3 regions of the Psychrobacillus psychrodurans genome follow, and region 2 is predicted to be linked to each of the others. Evidence: predicted binding sites of a transcription regulator. Region 2 holds the regulator's gene; each other region holds the start of a gene.
The links. The regulator CtsR, encoded in region 2, represses protease genes until heat stress. The targets are predictions, from matches to a motif close to ATGGTCAATAAAGGTCAAACA.
Positions count from the first base shown of each region.

Region 1 (7,923 bases), 1.3 Mb from region 2:
AACTTGTTCCGGGTGATCTTTACTTGGTGGTAGTTTAATCACTTCCACACCAGCATTTCGTAAAGTTTGTTCAAATAACTGATGCTGTGAAATCGCAAGTGAACGATCAATACTGCTATTTATATATTTTTTTTGAACGTCATTAATCACTTCTTTAATTTCCATGTACTGAGGTTCACATAGGATGACTTTTTGAAGTTCACCATATTCACTTTGACATTGTATTTGAGATTGATCTTTGAATATTTTTACCATTAGGCTACCTCCACTTTCTTGGTTTATTCCTTTTCTATTCCCTTGATTTTTCATTTCATAACCTATTTGTGAAATTTATTTTCATTTGAACAATGTTGTTTCAGAAAATTTAACATGGGGTAAAGGCTAGGTATAGAATATCTAGATATCGATAGTGGAGGAGATTGTATGATTACAAAGGAACAAGCTTTATTGACAAAAGAAGATTTTCATACTAGAAAAGACTTACCGAGTTGGCTCTATAAAGAATACGAAACTTTTCATAACACGGTAACGGATAAAACGTTTCCATGTTTTTTTGGAATGAGTGGTGAGTTGAAAGGTGAACTCCGTTACGCTTTTATCAATCAAGACGACTGGAGTAATTTACCTTCTGCGGTAGAAGGATTTCTAGATTTATTTAAATTACCAAACTACAAGAGACACGGCCTTTTTGTATTTGTAGAACCTTTTGAGTCAGAAGGTTCTATCGAAGATTACCGAAAGCAATTTTGGGATATCCTTCAATACTTACATGAAGTCGATGAAGTAGAATGGCCAGAAGACAGTCCTCGTGACCCTGATCACTATTTGTGGGATTTCCGATTCAACGGAGAGCCGATTTTTGTATTTGGAAATGCTCCAGCATATAAGAAGCGAAAGACACGTCATCTAGGAAATGCGATGGTTCTTGGATTTCAACCACGGAAAATATTTGAAGGATTAGAAGGTACTGAAAAAGGTGGTATTATGTCACGTGAAAAAGTTCGTAAACGTGTAGAAGCATGGGATCAGCTACCTAAGCATCCAGATATCGGCCATTTCGGCGACCCTACGCATAACGAATGGAAGCAATCCTTTATTGGTGATGATATTGTGCCGATTCAAGGCAAATGTCCATTCCGCCATAAATCACAAGTTTAAAAAACTATTCTATGCTTTCATATAGCATTATTTGTGGAAAAAACATGAGGATATAGGTATATAGCTTAAGTTAGTATTATAGATAATACCATTCTGTCATAACCGCTGATGAATGGGAGCAACAGATGGCAATCGGAATTGTCCTACTAGACCGCCCAAGGTTATTGAAAATAGAGTGGCGGGTAGTGATAAAAATCATTACCCGCCTTTATATATTTCTTGGAAATTATGCAGTAAAGCACTACTGGAATTATTACTCGGAACTCATACTAATTTTTAGCGAACGAGCAATACATATATTCTTATCCTTTACCAGGGAAATGATGAAGAGGAGGTGGTACTAACCAGCCCTTACTTTTGTTTAAGCGAAGTATTTTGGCGCCAATCTGTACTTTAGCAGTATGGAACTGGCCATAGAGCATAGCGATATCTTCACGTATACTTTCACCCATGACTTTACTACAAGCTACTAACCCAGCTGCTGAATCTTTAGCCAATGCTGCGCCAATTTCTGGATCATTAAATCTTGCTCCAACCGGAATATCTTCAAGACGAGCATCTGGTCGAGCAGGAGGAGCAGGTGGTAACCCAACAGCATTTACCTTAAGTATTTTCTCAATTTGTTTATTTTCTTCTTCCATTGATTTAACGCACTCTTCAATTAACCCTTTCAACTCGTCATCACCAGCATGATTATAAAAGGTCTGGTATGCAGCAATTAGCCCGTTATTCATTACTAAATTTGTCCAAATAGCAAATACTTCACCATAATGCAGAGGTTCTTCCTTAGGATTTCCACTTAAGATACCCATTATTTCACTCCTTGGTTTCATTTTCACAGATATTATCCATGTAAATGGTAGTATGTGGAGCTTATGAGAAAGTATTCATTCAATAAAAAAAGAGGATCTACATAATATAGACCTCAATTTATAAATAAACATATGCGCTTTCGCATTCTTATGATAATTTATTTAAAAAGAATAAACCCATTGTTCCGGGACCGACATGTGCTCCTACAGTTGAACCAATGGAATGTATTTCAATACTCTTCGGATGAAATCTATCCACGATCATTTGTTTTAAATCTAGAGCTGTAGGTTCATCATCACTATGGCAAAGGGCGATTGACTGTTCACTAATCGTATCACCACGTTCGTCCATCATATCAATCATTCGCTTCAAGACTTTTTTGCGACCGCGAATTTTTTCAAGAGGTACTAGCTTGCCATCCTCCACATGAAGAAGAGGCTTAATATTAAGTAATCCACCAACAAATGCACTTGCTTTAGAAACTCTCCCACCTCGTGCTAGGTAATCTAAATCTTCTACTGTGAATAAATGCTCCATATGCTCTGCATGGAAACGTACTTTTTCAATAATTTGAGCATTGTCCATTCCTGCATCACGTAATTTAACTGCTTCTTTTAATACTAAACCATATCCGAGTGATGCACATTGTGAATCGATAATCGTTAGTTTCAGATCTGGGTACGTTTCTAATAATTGTTCGCGCATCATCATAGCCGTACTATAGGTTCCGGATAGAGCCGACGAAAAGGCTATATATAATCCTTCTTCTCCAGATTTAGCAAGATCCTCAAATAGTCGTAAAAATAATTCTGGTGAAACTTGTGAAGTTTTTGGATGCTTTCCTGCCCGTATTGCTGCGTAAACTTCAGATGAATCAATACCAATAATGTCTTCATACTCATCTTCATCAATATGAACTCTAAGTGGAGCTAATAGAACGTTGTTATCTTCAAAAAATTCTCTTGGTAAATCTGTAGCACTATCAGCAAATATTCTCATTTCTCATCCTCCTGTATCTCTATTATTTAGTTAAGTTTAATCTTTCTATTAATAATTCCGCAATACCATCTTCGTTATTTGATAAAGTAACTTCGTTAGCAATATTCTTAAGAGGACTTATAGCATTTCCCATTGCTACCCCAACACCAGCATACTCAATCATTTCTAAATCATTATCTTCATCACCAAATGCAATAATACGTTCTTGTGGAATATTCAAAAACTCGGATACATGTGATAATCCAACGGCTTTATTTAAACCATGCTTTACAATCTCAATGACATCCCATGGGGCACCCCAACGACGATGGTCAATTACTTCCGCATGTACATCTCTTAAATGCTGACGAACTAAATCGACTGAATCTTCTTCGGCATGGATTAGTAAACTAGTAGGGTCAGTTTTCAAAAGAGACTTTAAGTCTCCAGTTGTAACCTGTGGATTTCCTAATGAAAATGCAGAAAGTATCTTTTCATCGTGATAATGTAAATACACATCATCAAGTACCTCAGCTAGCATGTTTTTGATGGAATAACTTTCTACAGCCTCTACTACTTGTTTTACAACTTTTAAATCAATCGGAGTATGTAAAGTTTTCCATGAAGAATTTCTAGGATGATGAACAAATGCTCCATTAAAGTTTACAATTGGTGTAGTTAAACCAAGTTCTTTATAATACATTTCACTGGATCTATATGGTCTACCAGTGGCAATCATAACTTCATGTCCCTCATTTTTTGCCTGTTGAAGTATGTTTTTAGTTTTTGCTGAAATTACTTTTTCATCGGTCAATAAAGTTCCATCTAAATCTAACACGATTAAATGCTGTTTCATAAAAAAACTCCCTTCTATCTTATGTTAAAGTGTATCGTTTTCAACGAATAACGTCAAAATGTAAAATCAGCCTCTTTGTACTCTCTAGATTACTTTGGTAGAATAATAATAGAAGAAAGGTGGGATATAAATGATAGTAACAACCGAGGCATGGGGAAACATTCCTTTATTACATATTTATAAAGAAGATACAAAAAAAGATGCTTCAATTGTCATCTTTTTACACGGATTTGAAAGTGGAAAAGAGCATAACCTACATTATGCATATCAGCTTGTTCAACAAGGTTGTCGAGTCATTCTACCAGATGCACATTTGCATGGAGAACGAGACGAGAAATTAGATGATGTAGAAATCAGCTTACGTTTTTGGGAAATTGTTTTAACTTCTATTGAAGAAGTTGGACATATTAAGCATGAATTAGAAAAGCGTGGCTATTTCAACGGACAAAAAATTGGTATCGGTGGAACTTCTATGGGTGGGATTACTACTTTAGGTTGTTTAACGGCATATCCTTGGATTGATGCTGCTGCTATTATGATGGGAACACCTGGTTATGTAGAACTTGCCAAAGCGCAAATTGCTTCCGTAGAGCAAAAAGGATTCAAAGTACCATTAAATGCAGAAGAGAAGAAAAATATGTTCGACACCTTATCGACTTTTGATGCATCAATTCATTCGGATAACCTTATTGAAACACCACTATTTTTCTGGCATGGAGAAAAGGATCCTGTTGTACCATATGAACCAACTGCCCAATTCATTGCCGCTCTCAGAAAACAATATGATAAACAGAATATAGTCCTAATGAATGAAAAATCAGCAGGACATGCAGTATCACGAAAAGGAATGCTAACTTCTATGCAGTGGCTTGCAAACAGTTTGGCATAAACTGACGAGTTTGATATGATTAAGATATAAAGTGAAACTTCTATTATTGGGAATTTTTTTATCCCCATTAATGGAAAAGGAACTTAGGCAATTCCTGAGTGACCAACATCTTGTTGGTCCGAACCAATCGGCGAATTACAGGCTGTTTATTATCACCATTTCCTCTGATTTTCTTTTGAAAAGTTGAGATGGTAGTATTTCCGCCTGTTAAACCAGAATAGAATAGAGGAGGTTTTCAAAATGAGTCAAGATACAGAGCAAGATATGAAGGATAGTATGATGGCCGCTCTTGAGAATGTTATCGACCCTGAACTAGGTATTGATATTGTCAATTTAGGTTTAGTATATGATGTACAATTAGCAGATGAAGATATTGCAAAAGTTACAATGACATTAACATCCATCGGATGCCCAATGGGTCCACAGATTGTCGATCAAGTAAAAACTGCACTTGGTGAACTACCTGAAGTAAAAGATACAGATGTAAATATTGTCTTCAACCCACCATGGTCAAAAGACAATATGTCCCGCTACGCTAAAATAGCTCTTGGGGTAAGGTAATAAAATATACCATATATAATAAAAGTCGAATCATACAAGATTCGACTTTTATTATTATGGAGTTCACCCCAATCTAAACCGTTTATCACCTACAGCAACTTGAAGTAAACCCAACCCACTCAGAACTCAACCAAATAAAATCTTACCAATAAAAAAAGCCACTGAAATATTTCAGCAGCTTCCTATACTAGTCAATCCGACAAATATGAAGTGGGCAGTTATCACATTCTACTTCCGTTCGTAAAAACTGTAAATCATGAATCGTAATCATTCCCTTGTCTAAAGAAAGCACATCTTTTTTCTTTAGATCATTTAAAATTCGGTTTACGACCTCTCGACTTGTCGCACAGAAGTTGGCTAGCTCCTGATTGGTCATAGCATAGTCAATGAGAATGCTTCCATCCTCCTGTTTTATCCCATAAGTATTTGTTAATCGTATTAAGGTGGATAATAACGCACCCTTTTTCCCATGAAGCAACAAGTCTCTAAAGCGAGTCTCGTTTTTCAAACTATGCATTTGCATTACTTGAATCCATTCCATCATGAGAGACGAACAATCTGATAAATATTTTTCCAACGTTGTGCGTGGTAATACTAATAATTGAGTTGTTTCTATCGCATTAGCTGAGACAGAATGATAAATAGTTTCGCAGAAAATAGATGTTTCTCCGATAAATGTATTATTTCCAGTAATTCGTAAAGTCAACATCTTACCGCTTTCAGTATCCTTACTAATGCGTACTGTACCTGTTTTGATGAGGTAGATATCTTCTGCACTTTCACCTTCTAAGAAAACAGGACGATCCTTATCTACTTTTAAGTTGGTTCCAAATTGTTCGAACAGTGCATGTATACCCTGTGAATTGGAGCTATGTTCATTCATAATTATTACTTCCTTTCCTTCATTCACATTCGTTTTCATGTGCACCTTCTTATATAATAGCATATTTAGAAGATATATTAGAGAAATACTATTAGCCATATTTCTTTACAAAGTTATTATTAAGGACTTATACTTATAATAGTCAAAGAAGGTCAAACTAATTTCATAAGGAGAGGTTTGCATATGCAAATGAAACAACAAGATGAAAAAAGTCCTTTAGAAACGTACGGTAGAAATCTAGTAACTGCAGTTAGAGAGGGGAAAATGGATCCTGTTATTGGCCGCGATCAGGAAATTAGAGATGTTATTCGTATCCTTTCAAGAAAAACGAAAAATAATCCTGTACTAATTGGAGAACCAGGGGTAGGGAAAACAGCTATTGTAGAAGGTTTAGCACAGCGAATTGTGCGTAAAGATGTACCTGAAGGATTGAAAGAGAAGGAAATTTTTGAGCTTGATATGAGTTCCTTAATCGCCGGTGCAAAATATCGAGGAGAATTTGAAGAACGTCTTCAAGCGGTTTTAAAGCAAGTGAAAGATAGTGAAGGACAAATTATTTTGTTTATCGATGAAATTCACACAATAGTTGGTGCTGGAAAATCTGATGGTGCAATGGATGCTGGGAATATGCTTAAACCAATGCTAGCACGAGGTGAGTTACATTGTATTGGAGCTACTACACTTGATGAATATCGAATGTATATTGAAAAAGATCCAGCTCTTGAAAGACGCTTTCAACAAGTGATGGTAAGAGAGCCTTCAATAGAAGATACAGTATCTATTTTACGTGGACTTAAAGAACGTTTTGAGCTACATCATGGTGTGCGAATACATGATCGGGCAATCGTTGCAGCTGCCGAGCTTTCTAATCGTTATATTACAGAAAGGTTTTTACCTGATAAGGCAATCGACTTAGTCGATGAGGCATGTGCAATGATTCGAACAGAAATCGATTCAATGCCACAGGAGCTCGATGAAGTTACAAGAAAAATGATGCAGCTTCAAATTGAAGAACAAGCATTAATGAAAGAAAAAGACGATGCAAGTAAGAAAAGACTAGAACAATTGCGTAAAGATTTGAAAGAACTAGAGGCTTCGACTAGTGAAATGCGAAATAAATGGCAATTAGAAAAAGAAGCCATTCAAGTAATACAGCAAAAACGAGAAGTACTGGATCGTTATCGTCGAGAATTAGAAGAAGCTGAAAACCAATACGACTTAAACAATGCAGCTGAACTTCGTCATGGGAAAATTCCAACACTAGAAAAAGAACTTCAAGTATATGAAAATCAAATCAATGAAGATTCAGAAACACGGTTACTGCGCGAAGAAGTAACAGCAGAAGAAATTGCCTCAATCGTATCCAGATGGACGGGAATTCCAGTTACAAAACTTGTTGAGGGCGAAAGAGAAAAACTTTTAAGGCTGAAAGAAACACTAGGAGAGCGCGTAGTGGGACAAGACCAAGCAGTTCAATTAGTAACAGAAGCTGTGTGGCGTGCAAGAGCGGGTATTAAGGATCCAAATAAACCAATTGGTTCTTTTCTATTCTTAGGACCTACTGGTGTCGGAAAAACGGAACTTGCTAAATCACTAGCAGCTAACTTATTTGATTCTGAGGAGCACTTTATCCGTATTGATATGTCTGAATACATGGAAAAACATAGTGTTTCCCGTTTAGTTGGCGCGCCGCCAGGATATATCGGTTATGAGGAAGGTGGCCAATTAACCGAAGCAGTACGTAGAAATCCATACTCAGTAGTGCTGCTAGATGAAATAGAAAAA
Region 1 covers NZ_CP189791.1:1,109,842-1,117,764, forward strand. Annotated here, with positions in the region: gene ACQCPR_RS05100 (dimethylarginine dimethylaminohydrolase family protein) at 1-255, opposite strand, end outside; gene ACQCPR_RS05105 (YqcI/YcgG family protein) at 424-1,158, shown strand; gene ACQCPR_RS05110 (DUF3231 family protein) at 1,461-1,970, opposite strand; gene ACQCPR_RS05115 (DegV family protein) at 2,119-2,970, opposite strand; gene ACQCPR_RS05120 (Cof-type HAD-IIB family hydrolase) at 2,993-3,805, opposite strand; gene ACQCPR_RS05125 (prolyl oligopeptidase family serine peptidase) at 3,936-4,694, shown strand; gene ACQCPR_RS05130 (metal-sulfur cluster assembly factor) at 4,935-5,255, shown strand; gene ACQCPR_RS05135 (Crp/Fnr family transcriptional regulator) at 5,443-6,177, opposite strand; gene ACQCPR_RS05140 (ATP-dependent Clp protease ATP-binding subunit) at 6,322-7,923, shown strand, end outside.
Region 1: a site for CtsR is predicted at 6,277-6,297, ahead of ACQCPR_RS05140 (ATP-dependent Clp protease ATP-binding subunit). Genes of this name have one in related genera too.

Region 2 (7,923 bases):
CGAATTTCATCCATCACCTTTTTCAAACGATCTTCAAATTCTCCACGATATTTTGTACCAGCAACAACTGTACCCATATCTAGCGTCATTACACGTTTATCACGTAGTATTTCTGGCACTTCATTTTGTACGATTTGCTGCGCAAGCCCTTCTGCTATAGCCGTTTTCCCAACACCTGGTTCACCAATTAAAACTGGGTTGTTTTTTGTACGACGAGCCAATATTTCAATTACTCTTGTAATTTCTTTGCTGCGCCCAATTACAGGATCTAGCGTACCTTCTCTTGCAATTTGCGTTAAGTCACGAGCTAGACCATCCAGTGTAGGTGTACTAGCTGGAGCAGTCCCATTGTTCCCATTACCATGTGCTTGCTCTGTACTTCCTAATAATTGAAGAACTTGTTGACGAGCCTTGTTTAAACTTACTCCTGCATTATTTAGAACACGAGCTGCTACTCCTTCTCCTTCACGGATTAACGCTAGTAATAGATGCTCTGTTCCAATGTATGAGTGACCTAGTTTTCGAGACTCATCTACTGAAAGCTCAATCACCTTTTTCGCACGAGGTGTATAGTTAACAATTGGTCCAACTTCTTCCTTACCAGCTCCTACTAGTTCCTCGATCCCTGTTTCGATTACTTTTAGATCTACTTCTATTGCTTCTAATGCTTTTGCAGCAATTCCACTACCTTCTCGGATAAGACCAAGTAATATATGTTCTGTCCCTATAGATTCATGCTTTAAGCGAATAGCCTCTTCTTGTGCTAGTTGTAATACTTTTTGAGATCTTTGTGTAAAACGATTAAACATCATTCAGATTCCTCTCCTTTTGTTTTCTGTTTTTCTTCTTTTTGCAATCGTTCCCTTAACAGCTTTGCGCGAAACATATCCCGCTCAGAGGTGTTCAATGAAGTACCTGCATATTTTTGTAGAAATCCTGGTTGCATAAACACCATACATTCATTCAATATAGTCACATCCACATCTTCAATGAGTCCTATATCTATCCCTAATCGCACATCCGATAGGCATCTTGCCGCTTCATCTGTCGCCATAATACGGGCAAATGATAAAGTTCCTAAAGATCGATATAGTCGGTCTTCTAGTGTATTGGCCGAATGCTTTAGAAGTGCATCCCGTGCTTCTCTTTCTTTTTGAATAATTTGTTCGGTAATACTCTGAAGATCAGCAAGTATGTCCTCTTCTGACTTACCAAGTGTGGTTTGGTTGGACACTTGGTATACATTACCGAGCGCTTCACTACCTTCTCCGTAGATTCCTCTTACAACCATTCCTAGTCTTGAAATGATAGTGACGATTCTATTCATTTGCTTCGTCATCGTTAATGCGGGTAAATGCATCATTACAGATGCACGTAAACCAGTACCTGTATTGGTAGGGCAGCTTGTTAAATATCCAAACTGCTCGTCAAAAGCATATGGTAATTCCTTATCTAAAACACGATCTAACACATCTGCCTGAGCATAGGCCTCTTGAATTTGAAGCCCTGGAAAAAGACATTGTATACGAATATGATCCTCTTCGTTGACCATCACACTAACGGATTCATCATTTGACAATAAAACAGAGCCAGTCATTGGCGAGTTAGCAAGCTTTGGACTGATTAAATGTTTTTCTACTAACACCTGACGACTTAGTTCAGATACATCCTTTATATGGATGGAAGAAAATTGCATCTGTAATTCGTCACTTGCGTCCAACAAAGTGGAGGAAACAGATTGGTCAATTTTATGCGCCTCATCTTCTGTAAATGCTAAAGGAAAACGATAGCCATTCAGATTTCTTGCTAAGCGAATTCTTGTACTCATAACAATATCCGAATGCTTACCCTCTCCCGCCATCCAACTAGAAATTGAGTTGTCTAAAAAACGTTCAATTGACATCAGTTTGGTCACCTCCTGTAGAAAGCTGACTTTCCAAATCTCTCGCTTCATCCCTTAACTTTGCGGCTTCCTCAAAACTTTCAGTGTCAATCGCATCTTTCATTTGAGAACGAATTGCTTCTATTCGTTTTTTAATAGCAATTTTCTCCCCAAGCGCACCTGGAGCCTTTCCAATATGCGTTGTATTGCCGTTATGTAGTCTCTTAAATACATTAGGCAACTGCTTGCGGAAACTGTTATAGCAATTTGCACAACCAAATTTCCCTTCATCTAAAAAATGCTGTATCGACCAACCGCATTCATCGCATACGATCATATTTTTAGGTTGTTTTTGTTGCATTGGCTGCTGTTCTGTTTGACCAAACCAGTTCGATAATAGCTGATGTAGAGATAACGGATCTTGTTTATACTCTACATAAAACGGGTGGAGGCTATTTGCACAGACCTCACAATAATGTCTTTCAAAGTGTTCACCGTTATGCACTTGCGTAACCGTTACTTTAGCTGGTCTTTGCTTACAATTTTCACAAATCACCTTTCAACACACCCCGTTCATTTTTCACTTTTTTCATATTTTAACGTTAATAACATGGCACATAGTATACGTGATCGTAGTTCATCTCTCGCAGGAAGCGGAATTGCTAAAGTCGTTCGATTTAAAGCTGCTAAAATAAGTTTTGCTTCACGTTTAGATATAACATCCTCATCGATTAACCGGAAAACAATATCTTCGGTAACGGATTCAGAAGCCCCGTTTTCTAGTGTCTGTATAATATGCTCTATTAAATCAGCTTTCGTATGAGCTCGAACGCGGAGGATTCGAATATATCCCCCTCCACCTCGTTTACTTTCTACTAAGTATCCTCGATCTTGGGTAAACCTTGTATTGATAACATAATTTATTTGAGATGGAACACACTGAAACTTTTCTGCAATTTCACTTCGCTTAATTTCAATTTGTTCCTTACTTCCTTCTTCTATAATAGCCTTTAAATACCCTTCAATTATGTCAGATATATTTTTCATCTTCTCACCTCTTCTCACAAACTGACTTTGACTAACTTTGACTATATTATAACGAGAATTTTTCGCATGTGCAATTGATACGATTTGCCCTGAAAAAAGAAAAAAACTACAAACAGTCGTTTGTAGTTTAGGATATATTAATATGAATATTCCTATTCATTAAATCTTTTTTCGTTCATACGTTAGTTGAGTAATAAAGAAATCGGGTTCTATTTCGACATCCACTAATTTTGTAAAATTATGTCTTTCATATAATGTGATTGCTGGTGTATTTTTTGCACCAGTTGATACAACTATCTTTTTTTCATTTCCATAGACGTTTAATAGATAACTTAATAACTCTGATGCAATTCCTTTTCGAAAATGATTAGGATCTACTACAAGTCTACAAATGTCAATTAGTTCCTCTGTACCTTCATAAGAAAGAAAACCTACTAATTTCGAGCCATCCAACTTCCCGAGAAATTGTTCTTTAGAACTTTTTATATTTTCTACTGTATCTAAAAGCTGTGGTATTCCATCGAATCCTATTAAATCAGCTTCAACTTTATATGCTGGTAGTTGAATTGATAGAATACTCTCAGCGACTTTTTCATCATTGTGATTGACTAATTGAATCATTCGTTATCACCTATCTATAATCAGATTTTCTTTTTATAATTATTTCGTTGGGACTTCGCTATTTGCTTCCATTTATTCGTTTCAGCTTTTTTAGCTATTGCATCGTTTTTACGATCGATATGTGCAAGCTCTCTCATTAGTTTTACATAACTTTTGTATCGTTCTCGTTTGAGCGTACCATTGTAAATAGCCTCTTGAATTGCACAGCCCGGCTCTTTTACATGCTGGCAATCACGGAAGCGACACGCTAACGCTAGGTCTTCGATGTCCTGAAAGCTAGCACTAACTCCTTCACTCGTATCCCAAAGCTGAAACTCCCTCATACCAGGTGTATCAATTAATAAGCCCCCTTGTGGTAACAGCGTCAGTTCTCTATGTGTAGTCGTATGGCGCCCTTTACTATCATCTGTCCTTATATCATTTACAGCCATTACTTCTACACCTGATAATGCGTTAATCAAAGAGGATTTCCCTACTCCTGAAGATCCTAAAAGTGCGCCAGTTTTATGTGCAGCCAATAGATTCCCCAGAAGATCAATACCCTCTCCTGTAACACTACTCACTGCAAATATATCTACACCAAATGCAATAGCCTCAACTTCTTTAATATAATATTCTAGGTCTTCACAGGTATCTTTTTTCGTTAACACCACAACCGGCGTCGCCCCTGAATCCCATGCCGCTAATAGGTATCTCTCTAGTCTACGGACATTGAAGTCATGATTAAGTGACATAACCAAAAATACAAAATCAACGTTTACAGCGATTAATTGAATTTCCGTAGTCAATCCCGCCATTTTCCTAGAGAACTGCGAGCTGCGAGGAAGCACTTCATGAATGATTCCTTTTTCCTCACCGGGCATCTGATCAAGCACTACCCAGTCTCCAACTGCCGGAAATGCTTCCCTATTATGCTCAAACTTAAATTTCCCGGAAAGTGAACTTAGTAACTCTCCTTCATTGGTCATAACCCTATATAAATTTTTATGTTCCAGTAGAACGCGACCCGCGATTCCACTACCTGTCATTTTTTCTTCCCAATTATTATTCCATCCATATTGTTCGATTAAATTCAATTTTACTTCCTCCTAATTTTCCGTATAAAAAAACCATGACTGCACAAATCAGCAGTCATGGTTTCCCGGTCATTAGTAAAGAAGCATGTATCTGGTTAGAGACATACAGAGTGGGACATCATGAACTTACTGATTCGTGGATACGTATATAGATTTGCCATAATGCCTCACTCCTTTCTTTAAGTTATTTTCAGAATACTACAAGTATTAGCAATCTGTCAACATATAATTATGCAAGTTGCTATTTTGAATAAAGGACTTTAATAATACTGCTGATTTTCGTTTCATGCGGACGCTTTCCGCGGGTGAGGCCAAGCCTCCTTGGGCCAGTATGATGCTAATTATAAATTGTCGACATACGCATTTTAATACTTAGCCTTCGTTCCTATAAACGCTCCCTGTGGGGTCTCGACTTTCTAGCTTATCCCGCTGGAGTCGCCACATTCCACTGCAATCAATAAAGCGAGTAGTAATTAATCATTAATTAGAATAAAAGAATTCTATTAAACACAATGAATATGCAAGGTCATATACAAACCCTATCCACCTTAAGACAACTGAACGAGTAGAAATCTACAAAAAATCTAGCCTCTACCTGAATAGAAAAATGCAGATATAGAAGCTTTAAGTGCCCTTACACAAATGAACAAATCTTCAATAAAAATGATTTCTACTTCAACACTTGGTATAAAGAAGCCATTTAATTATAAAGATGACATGCCACAAAATGCCCTGCTTCCTGTTCCTTCCAAACCGGTCTTTTGTCTGTACAAATAGACATAGCGTGTGCACATCTTGTACGGAACACGCAACCAGAAGGTGGATTGATAGGACTCGGAAGCTCTCCTTGCAATAGAATACGTTCCCGTGATTCCTCTATATCAGGGTCTGGAATCGGAATTGCGGATAACAATGCCTGTGTATAGGGGTGTAGTGGTTCATCATACAGTTGGTTACTCGTAGTTAGTTCTACCATATGCCCTAGGTACATGACCCCTATTCGGTCAGAGATGTACTTGACCATCGATAAATCATGTGCGATAAACAAGTAAGTTAGATTTTTTTCTTTTTGTAGCCGTTGGAGCAACTTCACTACTTGTGCTTGTACCGACACATCCAATGCTGAAATCGGCTCATCCGCGATGATAAACTCTGGATCTAATGCAAGAGCACGAGCTATGCCAATTCGTTGTCGTTGCCCTCCAGAAAATTCATGAGGATAGCGATTAGCATGGTCTTTGTTTAGTCCGACATCCTCTAGTAACTCATACACTCTAGACTTTAACTCTTCTTTTTTATATAGTTTATGTATTTCCATTGGTTCTGCAATAATTTCAAACACAGTGGAACGTGGATTTAAGGATGCATAAGGATCCTGGAAGATCATTTGCATCTTTTTCAAGTACCCTGTTCTTTCTTTGCTACTCATCTCATGCACATTTTTATCTTCAAACAGAACTTTTCCCTCTGTTCTATTGTATAAGCCTAAAATAGTTCGACCTGCTGTCGATTTACCACAACCCGATTCTCCAACTAAACCAAATGTTTCTCCTTTGACTATATCAAAACTTATCCCATCGACTGCTTTTAATGTCTCCCCGCTCCCAATGTCAAAATGACGCTTCAAATCTTGAACAGATAATAGAACTTTTTCCGTCATGTGATTCCCCCCTAAACGGCATATCTTCTAACTGCACAAATTTCCTTTTCTAACTTAGATTCTGCTAATACTAAAATTTCTACTGTTTTCCCAGTTGAATGAGAATGCAAAAGTTGTCCATTCCCATAATAAAAACCAACATGTCTAACGCTTCCAGTACCTTCATCATTTGCGAAGAATATTAAATCTCCCTTTTTCCAAAGAGAAGGATCGTGTATAGGAATTTCTTCTCCCATTTTTGCTTGGTCACTTGCATCCCGAGGAATTATATACCCACAAGCCTTCAGCATATTATACGAAAAACCGGAACAATCATAACCATATGAGGACATCCCACCCCAAAGGTAAGGCAAGTCTAAATACCTTTCCCCTAAAGAAACCGCCTCTTCTGCAGACTTCTTAGGAAGCTGCATCAAAGATAGTGCAAATTGAGCTTGGCCTTTCGATAATAGCGCTTTGCCATGTGGAGTATGAACCGTATAAAATACTTCACCCTCTGATATTATCGGTAGAATAGTATTAAACGGTAAAACGAGCAAAGGGTTATGCTGTAAGTCCCATAGCTGTGCTTTTGGAGACGAAACTCTTACAATTCCTTTGTTATTCACTTGTCCTGCCGGCTTTATTTGTGACAGTGGAATCCATCCTGGATAACCGCGACTATCTTTTTTCGAGGGCTGCCAAATAGCAACAACCTTTGCCCATTCCCCTTCTATCTCCTCCAGAAACAATGGCTCCCCGTAAAGAAGCTGTGTTTGCACACGATTTTCGTTACATAACGCTAGTCTTTCTTTGTATGGTAATGCCTCAAGCCATTCCACCAATAACACAGGATTTAATATTCCTGGATTATCTATCTCTCTTGCAGAATTAGGTTCAGTCCAAATTGTTCCAACCTTTACAGCACAAACCCATTCTTTCGTTTCAACTGGCATCTTTTGGCCTCCTAATCCAAATTTACATGTGTTATTCCTAATCCTAGTTCATTAGAAAACGACATTTTACTTTTTTCATAGATAACTCCACCGACTATTAAATCATTATCCAGCATCAATGGTGCGTCAAAATCGTAATATCGAATATTCGGCTGACTAGCGGCAAAATGAGCTGCAGCTGTGATGCCTAATTTCGTTTCAATCATACTCCCTACCATACACCCCACACCATTCGCCTCTGCAAGTGCATTTATTTTTTTTCCGTGATAAATCCCCCCAGATTTCATTAGCTTTATGTTTATCAAATCAGCAGCTCGTATTTTTAGAACTTGTTTAGCATCCTGCACGGAAAAAACACTCTCATCCGCCATAATTGGAGTATAAGTATGATCAGTAACATACTTTAAGCCCTCTAGATCCCAAGCAGGCACTGGTTGCTCTACAAATTCGATTGATAGACCTGCATCTTCCATCAAACTAATTGCTTTTACCGCCTCTTTTGCATTCCATCCTTGGTTAGCATCGAGTCTTAAATTTGGAGTCATTCCCACACGTTTTCGAATAGCATGAATTCGTTCGATATCATCTTTTATATCACCAATACCTACCTTGACCTTTAGAACTTTAAATCCATCCTTTATATACTGTTCCGCATCATCGGCCATCTCGGCCGGGTCATTCACACTAACCGTAAAATCCGTT
Region 2 covers NZ_CP189791.1:3,868,715-3,876,637, forward strand. Annotated here, with positions in the region: gene ACQCPR_RS19240 (ATP-dependent Clp protease ATP-binding subunit) at 1-812, opposite strand, end outside; gene ACQCPR_RS19245 (protein arginine kinase) at 809-1,903, opposite strand; gene ACQCPR_RS19250 (UvrB/UvrC motif-containing protein) at 1,893-2,438, opposite strand; gene ACQCPR_RS19255 (CtsR family transcriptional regulator) at 2,456-2,929, opposite strand; gene ACQCPR_RS19260 (GNAT family N-acetyltransferase) at 3,089-3,550, opposite strand; gene rsgA (ribosome small subunit-dependent GTPase A) at 3,571-4,578, opposite strand; gene ACQCPR_RS19270 (ABC transporter ATP-binding protein) at 5,327-6,286, opposite strand; gene ACQCPR_RS19275 (NlpC/P60 family protein) at 6,298-7,221, opposite strand; gene ACQCPR_RS19280 (dipeptide epimerase) at 7,233-7,923, opposite strand, start outside.

Region 3 (7,923 bases), 940 kb from region 2:
TTCAAATTTTAATGGATGGTTTTCAATTTGAATACTCCATTTCCAAAGAGCTTGTGCAAAAGAGTTGCTGTAAACGAGCTTATTTAAGAGGAGCCTTTTTAGCAGGAGGGTCGGTTAATAATCCGGAAACCTCATCTTATCACTTAGAAATTTATTCTTCATATAAAACACATAGTGATGCACTGGTAGATTTGATGAATGAATATGAACTGAATGCGAAAACAATAGAACGAAAAAAAGGGTTTGTCGCATATTTAAAGGAAGCAGAAAAGATTTCTGACTTCTTAAGTATTGTGGGAGCCCATAGAGCTTTACTGAAATTTGAGGATGTCCGTATCATTCGAGATATGCGAAATAGTGTAAACCGTCTTGTTAATTGCGAAACGGCGAATCTGAATAAAACAATCAGTGCAGCCATTCGCCAGGTAGACAATATTCGGTTTATCGAGAATTCTATCGGCTTAGATCAATTACCAGAAAAACTTCGTGAAATAGCTAGGTTACGAGTAGAGTATCAAGATGTTACACTAAAAGAACTAGGTGAAATGGTTTCTACTGGCAATGTGAGTAAATCAGGTGTAAATCACCGATTGCGAAAAATAGATGAAATAGCAGATGCGCTTCGTAATGGAGAGACAATTTAAAGAAATGGGGAGTAGACAATGGCAGAACAGCAGGTAGAAGTAAAATTATCTTCAGGACTTCAAGCAAGACAGGCTGCACTTTTTGTACAGGAAGCAAATCGTTATATCGCAGACGTCTATTTAGAAAAAGATACTAAAAAAGTAAATGCGAAGAGTATTATGGGAATTATGAGCTTGGCAATCAGCAAAGGAACAAAGGTAAGTTTAAGTGCTGATGGTTCCGATGCAAAGGAAGCAGTAGAAGCTCTAGCTAATTTCATCTCGAGTGAATCTTAAAAATGAACGGCCTCACTAGTCAATTTAGACGAAAGGGCGGTTTTTTTTATATTGTGCTTATTTTCGTTTCAGGTGGACGCTTTCCGCGGGCGAGGTCGAGCCTCCTCGGGCGGCGCTACGCTTCTTCCCTGCGGGGTCTCAACTTTCTCGCTTTTCCCGCTGGAGTCGCCACCTTTCACTACAATCAATTAAGTGAGTAGTATCCAAATTGAAGATTTAGTATAGCTTTGCCTTGAACTCTTAACTAAGCTGAATTATCCAATATAAAGGAATTAGAAAGTATTTGCAGAATAACTATTTACATTGGGTGAAATAAACTGCTTACCATTCATTGAAGAGCAAAATAAGGTGGTGGTTGTATGAAAAATACTATAAAAATATTCATTCTTGTGGTAATAACTCTCTTAATCTCAATTGTGTTAGTAAGAATTCAATTATCGAATAATATACAAATAGAAAACGTATTGACTGAGGAGTTTTTCAGAAGCGAAACTAGTTTAAGCATAGAGAAAATAAATAATTTAACTTTTACAGAAATTAATATATCTGAAAAAAATCAAACGGAAATTAAGGAACTATTTAAAGAATTGAAGCTAAAAAGAACGGATGATTCTTATTCTCCACTTGATGCAAAATACAGGATAGTATCAACATCGAATCCGGATGACCAAATGTATATATTTGTTGGTGAAAATAGAATTGTATTTCCCCATAAAATTAGTGCAGGGTATAGCATAAAAAATAATGATGAGCTTATAGAGGAAATAGAAAAGTTATTGAATTAAGTATTTTCATAAAAAGGGTGTATCAAAATTTAGGTGAACTTTTTATGTAGAAATGGAAGTATAACTTGTTTGTTAAAGGAGATATGGATTGGAAAATATTAATAAACCAAATATCGCACTAATTTTAAGTGCGCAAAGAGCACTTTTTCGTGCTATAACTAAAAATACAAAAGCCATTTACGCAAAAATTGAAAATAATAATCTTATTTGGAAAGTATACTTTGATGAAATTCCTACAGAGGAAGAAAAAGAAATGCTTAGTATAGCTGCGACAGAAATTATATGTGATTTTCCAGAAATATATTCTGCTGATGAACAATATATTCACCATCCAGAACCAATAAACTTTAAAGATATTAAATATTATAATTGGCCATATACACGGTATTGATTGAGGATTAGATCCTTATAGTTAGTACCTAAATGAAAAATCAAGAATTATAAAAAACTCCCAAAGGAATATACCTTTGGGAGTTTAAATCAATTTATTATGATTTTTTCATTTCGCTACGATCGATAATGTGATCGATTAAGCCGTATTCTTTTGCGCGTTCAGCTGTCATGAAGTTATCACGATCTGTATCACGTGAAACGACTTCAATTGGTTGACCAGTGCGCTCAGCCATGATGTTATTTAATTTATCGCGTAAGAATAAGATACGTTTTGCAGCAATTTCGATTTCGGTTGCTTGCCCTTGTGCTCCACCAAGTGGTTGGTGAATCATTACTTCAGCATTTGGAAGCGCATAGCGTTTACCTTTTGTACCTGCTGTAAGTAGGAATGCACCCATAGAAGCTGCCATACCGATACAAATTGTTTGTACATCAGGTTTGATGAACTGCATTGTATCGTAAATTGCCATACCAGCTGTGATACTTCCGCCTGGGCTATTAATATAAATAGAGATGTCTTTTTCTGGATCTTCTGCTTCAAGGAATAATAATTGAGCAACGATCGAGTTAGATACGTTATCATCAATACCACTTCCAAGCATAATAATGCGATCTTTTAATAATCGAGAGTAGATGTCATATGCACGCTCTCCACGATTAGTTTGTTCAATAACAGTAGGAATTAAATTCATCCTGATTGCCTCCTTCAAAGGTGGTTTAAATTAGTTAGTTACTGAGAAAGGTTCCCTCAGTTGTAACTTTATCATACACATTATGGTCAAGGAAGGTCAAATATTAAGCTTGAAAAAGTTCGCTTGAATTATATTCCTTCTATTTGTATAATAGATAAGTCGCTTGCCCTTGTAGTGTAATGGATAACACACAAGCCTCCGAAGCTTGGAATGTGAGTTCGATCCTCGCCGAGGGCATAAAGTAAAACTACCAACAGTGGGGATTTTTCATCCCCCACCTACTTTTTTCTTAAAAGTGAAGGTAGGTATAACAAGTTATGTAAAGCACCCTATATGCTTAGGGTGTTTTTTTGTTTTCTTTATTTCTTCTATCGTACGATACTGCATAAGACTCATGTCTAAAATGGAGAATTGGATCATCGGGCAATTCAATGCCTTTTCCAACGATAGTAGGGTCGAACAATAGGCTTTCTGTAGGAAATATTTTATTATTAATTGTTAATTGACCGATTAAAATCTTTTGTCTGTCTGTTGGCCAAGTATCGGTAGGATCATCTGTTGCGTCTGTATCCTCTGCTAAACGTATAAATAACTCGAATGATACAGTTCCTTTATCGAGTCGTTTCTCTAAATCCTCACTCAAATAATTAGTGGACAAATTTATGCTGCTAAGGAAGGAAGATGATTTTTTCTCCTTTAAGGGACGCCACTCGTATTTTATGGCTTGCCGCTTACCTTCAGCATTCACAAGATAGAAAGCATGTATAGGATAATAATGCAGGGCAGCGTAACTAATAGGGGGTTGCTTTAGCTGTTCCTTGAGTGCGAGTAATGTTTTTTTGTGCTCTGGGAAGGTAGTGAGAAGTTGTACAATTCCTAGACCTAGATCAATTGAATGAACCCCCGTTTTATGAGAGCCTAAAATTTTCAGCATTTCAATAAAAGTTTTTGGATCTTTTGTTATGAACATCGGAATGGTGGTACATACTTGATGACTAGTAGAACCATCTGGTTGATGAAAATGAATAGACATTCCTTTTGCCGGAGATAGGAAATCTGCTGCAGTAGGATCTGGTGGGCTATTAGAAAAACGGACTGTAGCGGGCACTGGTTCTGATTGAAGATGGGGTGCTGTTGTATAAGGAATCGCTTTCCCGTTTGGAGTAAAAACTGCTTCATAAAATTCGCCTTTTGCATGTGCACGACGATGGCCAGGGAATTTTCCTTGAAGCTGTTCCAACGTATTAATAGCATCATGTGGTAGTGTATTGCTCATCAAAATCACCTCATTTTTAGAATGAAAAGAAAGATATCATTTAATAATCATTACCACTGAATAAATTAACTAAACAATGAAGTACTGAAAAGTAGTCATTTGCAGCAAAAAGACTGCTCATCTTTGGAAAATCCAAACCTTTTTTATCTTTAATAATGTATTTACTTGCGGAAGATGTTGGCTTACTTGCGCTTAAGAAAGAGTTACTTGCACTCTTTATCGGATACTTGCGTTCTGCCTAAGTTTACTTGCTTTCAAGAGGAGTTTACTTGCTAAACGGAAATTTCATCCAATTGGTATTCACTCTTAACGATGACCACCCGTTTATTGAAGGAATAAAACAATGGATCCAATATTTAAAAGTAGTAATACATCAATTGAACATCATTACGGTAATTGAAACTTATATTTCCTTATTCCGTAAATAATATTAGGTTTTGTATTTTCGAATTAAAGGTACAATAATACTATATTTACTGAAGAGGTGAGAGAAATGAAAAAGTTACTAGTGCCAATTATTATTGTCATTGTAATTATTGCTATTATTGCAGGCGTATTTATGGCAAGCTATAACGGATTTGTTGACAAAGAAGAAAACGTTAATAATGCATATGCACAAGTGGAGAATCAGCTACAAAGAAGAATGGATCTAATCCCAAACTTAGTTAATACTGTTAAAGGTTTTGCAGCACATGAAGAGGAAGTGCTTGGGAATATCGCAGACGCACGAACTAAGTTGGCAGGGGCTGGAACACCAGAAGAACAAGCGGAGGCGAATGATGAATTGTCAGGAGCTTTGAGCAGATTATTAGTAGTTGTGGAGAATTATCCAGATCTTAAGGCGGACGCCAACTTTAAGCAATTGATGGATGAGCTTGCTGGTACAGAAAATAGACTATCTGTAGCTAGACAAGATTATAATACAGTTGTTTCGGATTACAATAAAAAAGTAAAGCGTATGCCAGGGAGTATAGTAGCTTCTATGTTTGGCTTTGATGAGAAAGAATACTTCCAATCAGCCGAGGGAGCGGAGGAAGCACCAGTAGTCGATTTTGAAGGAGATGGAGAGTGATGAAGAAAAGTGCTCGTGTCCTATCATTTGCACTTCTCCTCACTTCATTATTCCCATTATTAGCACTTGCTGAATCTAATTATCCAGCTGCTATACCTGGGGAACTATATGTCCAGGATTTCTATGATGTTCTCTCAGAAGAGCAGGAGCAGGAGATTGAAGCACTTGGACAAAACTTAGAAAATGCTACTGGTTCTCAAATTGTTGTAATGACAGTCGAGTCTTTAGATGGACAGGATGTTGCGACCTATGCAGTAGATGTAATGCGTGGATATGGTATTGGTGATGAGGAAAAAGATAATGGGGTCCTATTAATCCTGGAAATGGATCCAAATAAAAGCGGTAATCGTGATGTTTATATTGGCGTTGGCTACGGTTTAGAGGGTGCCTTACCTGATGGAAAAGTTGGAAGGATATTAGATGAGTACACTTACCCTTTTCTAGAGCAAGGAAATGCACCGGGAGCTATTTTATCTACATACCAACTTTTATATAACCAGGTAGCTACTGAGTATGGTTGGGACGGCGAGTTGGCAAGTCCGGAGGAACCTTCCCCACTTGCAGGTTCTTCAGGTGGTGGATTCTCATTTCCAATGATTATCGTCGGCATAGTTGTTATTTATTTGATTATGCAGATGATGTCTGGAGGCGGTGGTGGTACCGGTTCAGGTAGAAGACGGGTATTCGGTCCAGGAGGCTTCGGTGGAGGTTTTGGCGGAGGAGGAAGAAGTTCTGGTGGTGGCTTTGGAGTTTTCGGCGGCGGTAGCTCCGGAGGTGGAGGAGCAGGTCGTAAATGGTGAATGAAAAAAGCAATATCATTTTAGTAATTTCAGATTTAAAAACTAGCGTTAAAATTAGTTGATTCATGTTAAAAGTCTTTAAACAATAGGGCACTTCTTTCGTTTAGAATTTGGTAGTAGGATACTTAAATTTAAACAGAAGGTGTCCTTTTTTGATACTTGAAATTATGCAGGGATTTTCTTGATATAGAAGGGATAATAGTTGTCTGGAGTGAAGGCGGCGACACCCGTGCCCCCAGGAAAGCGTCCGCTGTACCGGAAAATAATGGCTAAGAAGTATAAATAAAAATAAAGCAGTTCAAATTTTGTGGGTTTTGTACCAACCTCTTTTCTTATTTTGGATCTCCGATTTATGTGATTACTTTAACTATTGTGATAAAGTAAAATAATATTAAAAAGTAATGTATGGGGGATGTAGGATGAAACTAGTAGAGATCAACAAGGATAATTGGCTAAAAACGGTTCTTTTGACGACTAATGAAGATGGGAAGGCTACTGTAGTAGAAAAATTTGTAGCTTCCAATGCGCTGTCTATTGTGCAATCGATTTATGAAACTGGTTGGAATGTTAGAGGTATTGAGTTAGATGATAAGATTATTGGCTTCACCATGTATGGATTAGATGAAGATACTAAGAATTACTGGATATGTCGATTAATGATTGATTACACCCAGCAGAGGAAAGGCTATGGTAGAAAAGTTACTCAATTGATCTTAGACGAAATGAAACAACTACATGATTGTAAATCAATTTATCTATCAACAGAGCCAGACAATGAAGTAGCCATAAAACTATACGAAAGCTTTGGATTCCAAAAAACCGGCAAGATGAATGAAGGAGAGGCCGAGTTTGTATTGAACTTATGAGTAGGATACATATCGATAAGAAAAACAAAAAAACAACAAATAAATGTTGGTTTTTTATTTGAAACCGGAATCCAATGCCGATTAACAGCACCACACAGCCATTGGAGTATGCGTCGATAAATCGCGTATTACTTCCTATTATCTCCAACAAATGTATTAAAGTTCTCTATTTTCTCTCGAAGTTCTAAGCCCCCACCATCTTTAATTCCATTATAGCTCCCTATTTTTCCAGGCTCTGATGTAGAAAATATAAATTCTTCTCTTAAAGTATGAAAAATTTTCTCTCCTTGGCTATTTGTTAGGGAGACCTCTATCGTGGGGCGATAGATATTGGGATGTTCTTTCTCCTGTGCCATTTTGATGTTTTCTAGGTGCATTTCTATATCATTATCTATCAGATAATGATTATATTTGAACACCATAACTGAATTAACTGCTTTTGTGAGCATATCTTCAGTGAAGTACTCACCAAAAGTGGTTGGATAATAATTCATTAAATCTTTATATTCCTTTGATTCTAGAAGTTGATCGTACTCTTCTTGGCTATCTGTTTTAGTTGTACTTTGAAGATTCCACCAATCGTCCATTAAGCGAGAAATCTCCATATTTGGACCATTGTATTCTCTTTCTAGCACTGCTGTAATAACTTCTTCATTGGATAGAGGCGGAGCTGTTTGTTCTGTCTCGGAGGGATTAGTAAAAGTAATGAATAGAAAGGAGGCAATGGCTACAATTGCCAATGAAATAAAAGCTGGAATGATATTGCTTTTTTTCTTTGTTTCAATTCTACCCTTTAAGGCTATCCATGTATTATGCTTTGCTTCCTTTGAGCGCTCTACATCTTTCATTTCCTTAAAAAGCTTATCGAATTCGTTTGATGGTTCCATCTTCACGTCCTCCTTCCTGATGAAATTCCTTTTTAAGTGCCTCAAGTGCTCGTGTCAGTTTCATCTTTACTTTTGCCTCTGTCCAGTCCAAAATATAGGATGTTTCTTGAATCGAACATTCTTGTATCTTGCGTAGCAACAGTACTTCCTGATAATCTTTTTTTAGTTTACTTAGTGAGTCGTACATTTTAATAAGCTGTTCCTTTTGTTCATATCGATTCTCTGGTGATAG
Region 3 covers NZ_CP189791.1:2,924,130-2,932,052, reverse strand. Annotated here, with positions in the region: gene whiA (DNA-binding protein WhiA) at 1-644, shown strand, start outside; gene ACQCPR_RS14420 (HPr family phosphocarrier protein) at 663-920, shown strand; gene ACQCPR_RS14415 (hypothetical protein) at 1,280-1,705, shown strand; gene ACQCPR_RS14410 (hypothetical protein) at 1,794-2,096, shown strand; gene clpP (ATP-dependent Clp endopeptidase proteolytic subunit ClpP) at 2,194-2,790, opposite strand; tRNA gene ACQCPR_RS14400 (tRNA-Arg) at 2,956-3,027, shown strand; gene ACQCPR_RS14395 (catalase) at 3,128-4,066, opposite strand; gene ACQCPR_RS14390 (hypothetical protein) at 4,336-4,494, shown strand; gene ACQCPR_RS14385 (LemA family protein) at 4,560-5,138, shown strand; gene ACQCPR_RS14380 (TPM domain-containing protein) at 5,138-5,938, shown strand; gene ACQCPR_RS14375 (GNAT family N-acetyltransferase) at 6,358-6,804, shown strand; gene ACQCPR_RS14370 (hypothetical protein) at 6,933-7,691, opposite strand; gene ACQCPR_RS14365 (RNA polymerase sigma factor) at 7,666-7,923, opposite strand, start outside.
Region 3: a site for CtsR is predicted at 2,873-2,893, ahead of clpP (ATP-dependent Clp endopeptidase proteolytic subunit ClpP). Genes of this name have one in related genera too.